2 linked regions of the Myxococcus xanthus genome follow. The protein of the gene in region 1 interacts with the protein of each later gene in a pairwise test. Links are inferred from orthologs where the notes say so. Each region holds a gene or a part of one and is shown in the gene's direction. Other genes may lie near its edges.

The links.
Region 2: the proteins of pheT (region 1) and secD interact in binary tests that used the Escherichia coli proteins (3 or more experiments, as listed by UniProt). The link is inferred for Myxococcus xanthus from one-to-one orthologs.

Annotation. Positions count from the first base shown.
Region 1 is NZ_CP017174.1:4,239,557-4,242,918, forward strand. What follows is about bases 121-3,171. They hold pheT (phenylalanine--tRNA ligase subunit beta), read left to right. Parts: upstream 121-464; coding sequence 465-2,879; downstream 2,880-3,171. Other genes in these bases: pheS (phenylalanine--tRNA ligase subunit alpha), read left to right, coding at 121-403; BHS09_RS18070 (integration host factor subunit alpha), read left to right, coding at 2,970-3,171. Also shown: more of pheS, read left to right, coding at 1-120; more of BHS09_RS18070, read left to right, coding at 3,172-3,359.
Region 2 is NZ_CP017174.1:5,837,566-5,840,843, reverse strand. The notes cover bases 197-3,163. They hold secD (protein translocase subunit SecD), read left to right. Parts: upstream 197-777; coding sequence 778-2,550; downstream 2,551-3,163. Other genes in these bases: secF (protein translocase subunit SecF), read left to right, coding at 2,574-3,163; yajC (preprotein translocase subunit YajC), read left to right, coding at 422-778; tgt (tRNA guanosine(34) transglycosylase Tgt), read left to right, coding at 197-279. In the rest of the region: more of tgt, read left to right, coding at 1-196; more of secF, read left to right, coding at 3,164-3,278. UniProt on the Escherichia coli protein: Part of the Sec protein translocase complex. Interacts with the SecYEG preprotein conducting channel. SecDF uses the proton motive force (PMF) to complete protein translocation after the ATP-dependent function of SecA.

The DNA of each region.
Region 1 (3,362 bases):
AATGTTCCACCAGGTGGAAGGCCTGCTGGTGGACAAGGGCGTGACGTTCGCCGAGCTGAAGGGCTCGTTGGCGGCGTTCGTGACGGCGTTCTTCGGTTCGGACACGCGCACGCGCTTCCGCCCGTCCTTCTTCCCCTTCACGGAGCCCTCCGCGGAGGTGGACATCACCTGCACGAACTGCGGTGGGAAGGGCTGCCGCATCTGCAAGCAGACCGGGTGGTTGGAGGTGCTGGGCAGCGGCATGGTGCACCCGAACGTCTTCACCTCGGCCGGGTATGACCCGAACGAGGTGACGGGCTACGCGTTCGGCATGGGCGTGGAGCGCATCGCCATGCTGCGCTACCGCATCGACGACCTGCGGATGATGTTCGAGAACGACGCGCGCTTCCTCGAGCAGTTCTGAGATTCCAGGGGGCCTCTCGTGGGCCCCCGTGTTCCAGCCGATTGAAGAAGAGGGTGGACCTGTGAAGATTTCGGTGAAGTGGCTGGGCGATTACGTGGCGCTGCCTCCGTCCGTGGACGAGCTGGCGCGCAAGCTGACCGCCGCGGGCCTGGAGATTGAGGGAATGGAGCGCCCCGCGGAAGCCCTTCGCGGCGTGGTGGTGGCGCAAATCAAGGAGTCCGTGCAGCACCCCAACGCGGACAAGCTGTCCGTCACGCAGGTGGACATCGGCGGGACGGCGCTGCTCCAGGTGGTGTGCGGCGCGAAGAACTTCAAGGTGGGCGACAAGGTGCCGCTGGCCACCGTGGGCGCGAAGCTGCCCAACGGCATGGACATCAAGCAGGCGGCCCTGCGCGGCGTGGACAGCTTCGGCATGCTCTGTTCGTCCAAGGAGCTGGGCCTGAGCGAGGAGTCCAGCGGCCTGCTCATCCTCCCGGTCGATACGCGCGTGGGCACGCCCATCGCGGAGGCCGTGGGGCTGGATGACGTGGTGCTGGAGGTGAACGTCACGCCGAACCGTCCGGACGCGCTCAGCCACCTGGGCGTGGCGCGTGAGGTGAGCGTGGTGACGGGCTCCGCGCTGAAGGTGCCCCAGCCGAAGCCTGCGGAGTCGGGCACTCCCGCCGCCGAGCAGGTGAAGGTGCGCGTGGAGGCCCCGGACCGCTGCCCGCGCTACGTGGCGCGCGTGGTGGAGAACGTGAGGATTGGCCCGTCTCCGCAGTGGATGCAGGACCGGCTGAAGGCGGCCGGGGTGCGCGCCATCAACAACGTGGTGGACGTCACCAACTATGTGAACCTGGAGTACGGGCAGCCGCTGCACGCCTTCGACCTGGAGAAGCTGGCCGGGCAGGAGATTGTCGTCCGCACGGCGACGCGCGGCGAAAAGCTCAAGACGCTGGACGGCAAGGACCGCGTCCTGGACGTGGATGACCTGGTCATCGCGGACAAGGACCGGGCGCAGGCCATCGCCGGTGTCATGGGCGGCGGCGACAGCGAGGTGACCGAGAGCACCAAGCGGCTGGTGCTGGAGTCGGCGAACTTCCAGGGCTCCACGGTGCGGCGCTCGTCGAAGCGGCACGGGCTGCACACGGAGGCGTCGCATCGCTTCGAGCGCGGCGCGGACATGGACGCGGTGGTGCCTGCGATTGACCGGGCGGCGCAGCTGATCGCGGAGCTGGCGGGGGGCACTGTGGCTCCTGGCCGCGTGGACGTGTACCCGGCGCCGAAGCCGCCTCGAAAGGTGACGCTGCGCTTCGCTCGGGTGGGGCAGGTGCTGGGCGTGTCCGTGGCGGAGCAGGAGGTCCGTCGCATCCTGGAGGCTCTGGGCTTCAAGGCGGTGGAGGAGGGGACGGGGCAGGCGACGTACGAGGTGCCCCGGGCCCGCGTGGACGTGGAGCGCGAGGAGGACCTGCTGGAGGAGGTCGCGCGCATCTATGGCTACGACAACATCCCTGCGACGCTGCCGCGGGGACTCGCCACGCTGGCCCCAGAGCCCGCGCATGCCGAGGCCGAGCGCCGCATGCGTCAGGCGCTGGCCGGGGCGGGCTTCGACGAGGTGGTGAACTACTCGTTCGTCGCGCCGCGAAGCCTGGAGGTGCTGGGGGGGGCGGAGAAGCCGGTGGCGCTGCTCAACCCGCTGAGCACGGAGCAGTCGGTGATGCGCACCAGCCTGCTGCCGGGTCTGCTGGAGAACCTGTCCCGCAGCGTGCGGCACCAGGTGGAGGCGGTGGCCATCTACGAGACGGGCCGGGCCTACTTCCAGGAGGCGGAAGGCGGGCAGGGGCAGCGTCCGGCGGCCCGCGAGGTGCCTCGCGTGGCGGGCCTGGTGTGGGGCCTGCGCGGGGGCGGCCGGAACTGGACGCACAAGGATGCCCGCGCGGACTTCTACGACGCGAAGGCGGCCGTGGAAGGACTGCTGGGTGCACTCCGCGTGGAGGGCGTGACGTACGTGCCTACGGGGTCGGCGGCGTACCACCCGAAGGCCGTGGCGCAGGTGAAGACTGCGGACGGCACGGTGCTGGGCCACGTGGGCGAGGTGCACCCACGGGTGGTGAAGGCGCTGGGACTGCCGGACGGGGTGTTCGTCTTCGAGTTGGATACGGAGCCGCTGTACGCAGCCTCGAAGCTGGTGCCGGCGTACCGGTCGCTGCCGCGTTTCCCGGCGGTGCTTCGGGACCTGGCGGTGGTGGTGCCGCTGGAGTTGCCCAACGACGAGGTGCGTCGGGTGATCCTGGAGGTGGGCAAGCCGCTGGTGGAGGACGCTCAGGTGTTCGACGTGTACACCGGTGAGCAGATCCCCCAGGGGCGGAAGAACCTGGCGTACGCGCTGCGCTATCGCTCGTCCGAGCGGACGCTGACCGACGTGGAGGTCAACGAGGCGCACCAGCGCATCGTGGACGAGGTGAAGCAGCGACTGGGAGCTGCCTTGCGCGCCTGAATTCCTGAATGAAGTCAGAGGGTTGACACGTCTTCGGGAAGGCTGCAACAGTGCCCGGCGTTCAGCCCCGAGGGCTTCCCGAGGATTCGCATGACGAAGGCGGACATCATCGAGGGTGTCTACGAGAAGGTCGGCTTCTCGAAGAAGGAGTCAGCCGAGATCGTGGAGCTCGTGTTCGACACGCTCAAGGAAACCTTGGAGCGCGGGGACAAGATCAAGATCTCCGGGTTCGGCAACTTCCAGGTGCGCCAGAAGAAGGCGCGCGTGGGCCGCAACCCGCAGACGGGCAAGGAGATCGAGATCTCGGCGCGCCGGGTGCTGACCTTCCGGCCGAGCCAGGTGCTGAAGAGCGCCCTGAACGGCGAGGCGCCGCCTGAGGATCATGCGGAGATCGACGCCCGGGAGGAGGCCGCCGCTGACGCGGCCGAGGCCCGTGGCGAGGACTTCGACGAAGAGGGAATGGAGGACATGGAAGGGTGAGTT
Region 2 (3,278 bases), 1.6 Mb from region 1 along the record:
GTCATCCGGAACGCGGCCTACGCCCGGGACCCCCGGCCAGTGGACCCTGCGTGCTCCTGCTACACCTGCCGCAACTTCAGCAGGGCCTACCTCCGCCACCTCTTCGCCGCCCAGGAGCTGTTGGCCATGCGGCTCAACACGATTCACAACCTCCACTACTTCCTGGGACTGATGGCAGAAGTCCGGCGCGCGGTGGCAGAGGACCGGTTCGCCACTTTTGCCCGGGAATTCCGTGCCCGTGCCAAGGCGCAGGAGGCCGAACGGACCCGCGGTCGCTGACCGGGCGGATGGATTGCCCGGCTTCCCGCGTTCACTTGCTCACATGGGCCCCCCTTGCTAAGAGGGCCCCCTTTCGGATGGCTTCCTCGGACAAAATGGGGGGCCTCCCATCCCAAGCTTTCCTCAACCGACGAGGCAGTGTGTGGCTGAGAGCTTTCTGATTCTGGCGCAGGCCGGCGGTGGCAATCCGCTGGGCACCCTGGGCTTCCTGGTCATCCTGGTGGGCATCATGTACTTCGTGATGATCCGCCCGCAGCAGAAGCAACTGAAGGAGCATCGTGCGCTCCTCTCCGCGCTGAAGAAGGGTGATGAGGTCGTCACTTCCGGGGGTATCCTCGGGAAGATCCATCTCGTGGATGAGCGCACCGTGACGCTGGAGGTCTCCAGCGGCGTGCGCATCCGCGTGCTCAAGACGGCCATCAGCGCCAAGGGCGCGGTGGCGGAAGGCACGCCCGCTGCCACCGCGACGGCGGCCGGCGAGAAGAAGGAGGAGAAGTGATGGACCGCGGCTGGTGGTGGAAGTTCGGACTCATTGTCGCGGTGACGCTGGGCTCCATCTGGTTCCTCATCCCCACGTACTACTCGCTCGTCGTTCTCGATCGGGACCAGCGCAACAACCTGGCCGTGCTCGAGGAGCGGATGCCGAGCTGGGCGCCTCCCGCGAAGTACCGCCTGAACCTGGGGCTGGACCTCCAGGGTGGCATCCACATGGTGATGCGGGTGGACACCAAGACGGCGCTCCAGAAGCGGACCGAGCGCCGCGCGCAGCAGATTGTCAATTACATCAATGACAAGAAGCTGGGCGAGGTGACGGCGGACACGGACCCGGAGAAGCTCGAGGTCACCCTGACGGCCAAGGACCCGGCGACCATGGACGCCATCCAGAAAGAGGTCCTGGCCACCTTCACTGACTTCAAGGAAGTCAGTCGCAGCGGCGCCTCGCTGGTGCTGGTGCAGGACGAGAGCCAGGCCAACGTCTTCCGGACGGAAGCGGTGGACCAGGCGATGCTCGTCATCCGCCGCCGCATCGACAAGTGGGGCGTGGCGGAAGTGGACGTGCGCAAGCTGGGCGCCGATTCCATCCAGATTTCGCTGCCGGGCCGCAGCAACGCGGAGCAGGCGAAGGAGCTGGTGGGGACCACCGCGCAGCTCGAGTTCCGGATGGTGGATGACACCAACCCGCAGTTCTTCGCGCAGCTGCTCCAGGCCACCCCGCCGCCGGCTGGCAGCGAAATCACGCTGACCACGGAGGGCGGCTTCCCGCAGCTCCAGGCCCCGACGCGTGAGGCCATCATCGAGTACACGAAGGACAAGGTGCCGGAGAACCGGGTGGTGCTCACCGAGTGCATCGCCAACCCGGTGAAGAAGAACGAGTGCACCTCGTACCGCTCCTACCTGCTGGACAAGAACGTGCCGCTGACCGGCGAGAGCCTGGCGAGCGCGGACGCGAACATCAGCCAGCTCAACGAGCCGGAGGTGAACATCTCCTTCGACCCCGCGGGCGCGCGTGAGTTCGAGCGGCTGACCGAGCAGGGCGTGGGCCGCCGCATGGCCATCGTGCTGGACGAGAACGTCCAGACGGCGCCGAACATCAACGAGAAGATCAGCGGCGGTTCGGCCCGCATCACCATGGGCCGCATGGGTGGCCGCACCTTCGAGGAGTGGCTGGGCGAGGCCCAGACGCTGGCGCTGGTGCTCAAGGCCGGCGCGCTGCCGGCCCCGGTGACGGTGGGTGAGATTCGTCAGGTGGGCGCCAGCCTGGGTGACGAGCTCATCCGGAAGGGTGGCATGGCGGCGGTGCTGGGCCTGGGCTTGGTCATCCTCTTCATGGCCATCTACTACAAGGCCTCCGGCCTCATCGCGGACCTCGCGCTGTTGCTCAACGGCCTGCTCATCCTGGCGGGACTGGCCTTCTTCAACGCCACGCTGACGCTGCCGGGCATCGCCGGCTTCGTGCTGACGCTGGGTGTGGCGGTGGATGCCAACGTGCTCATCAACGAGCGCATCCGCGAGGAGCTGGGGCACGGCAAGACGGCCCGCGCGGCGGTGGACCAGGGCTACGACCGGGCCTTCTGGACCATCTTCGACTCGCACGTGACGGCGCTCATCTCCGCCTTCATCCTGTTCTTCACGGGGACTGGACCGGTGCGGGGCTTCGCCACCACGCTCATCATTGGCCTGCTGGCGTCGCTGTTCACGTCCATCACGGTGACGCGAGTCATCATGACCTACTTCGTCCACGGTCGTAACGCGAAGGTCGTCTCCGTCTGACCGGCCGGAGTCCGGGAACCGTCATGCAGATTCTCAAGAACAAGACGAACATCGACTTCATCAGCAAGCGCAAGCCCGCGCTGTTTCTCTCCACGCTGCTGAACCTGGCGATCATCGTCGGCATCGCCGCCTTCGGCTTCAACTTCGGCGTGGACTTCGCGGGCGGCACGGTGGTGGAGGTGAAGTTCGACCACCCCATCACCGCCGAAGAGGTCCGCGAGCGCGCGGACAAGGGTGGCCTGCCGGACGTCAGCGTGCAGAACATCGGCGCGGCGGAGGAGAACACCTTCCTGCTCCGCATGGGCGGCGTCACGCAGCTCAACGAGGAGAGCGGTGCCAAGGGCAAGGCGGCCCTGGAGGCGCTGGGTGGCGTGCGCAACGTCTACTCGGACCTGCCCAACGGCATCATCCGCTTCCGCGCTGCGCAGCCCATGGATTCCGACGCCGTCACGAAGGCGGTGGAGTCGGCGGGCATTGGCGTACAGGAAGTCCGCGACCTGGGCGAGGCCCAGGGCGGCACGGGCTACGACTACCAGGTGGTGGCCAGCGGCATGGCGGACCGCGTGTTCGCCGCGCTCAACGCCGGGCTGGAGAAGCCGGACTTCGAGCAGCGCCGCGTGGACTACGTCGGTCCGCAGGTGGGCAAGCAGCTGCGCAACCGCGGCATCATGGCGCTGCTGTACTCGATGGTCGCCATCCTCATCTACGTGGCGTTCCGGTTCGACTTC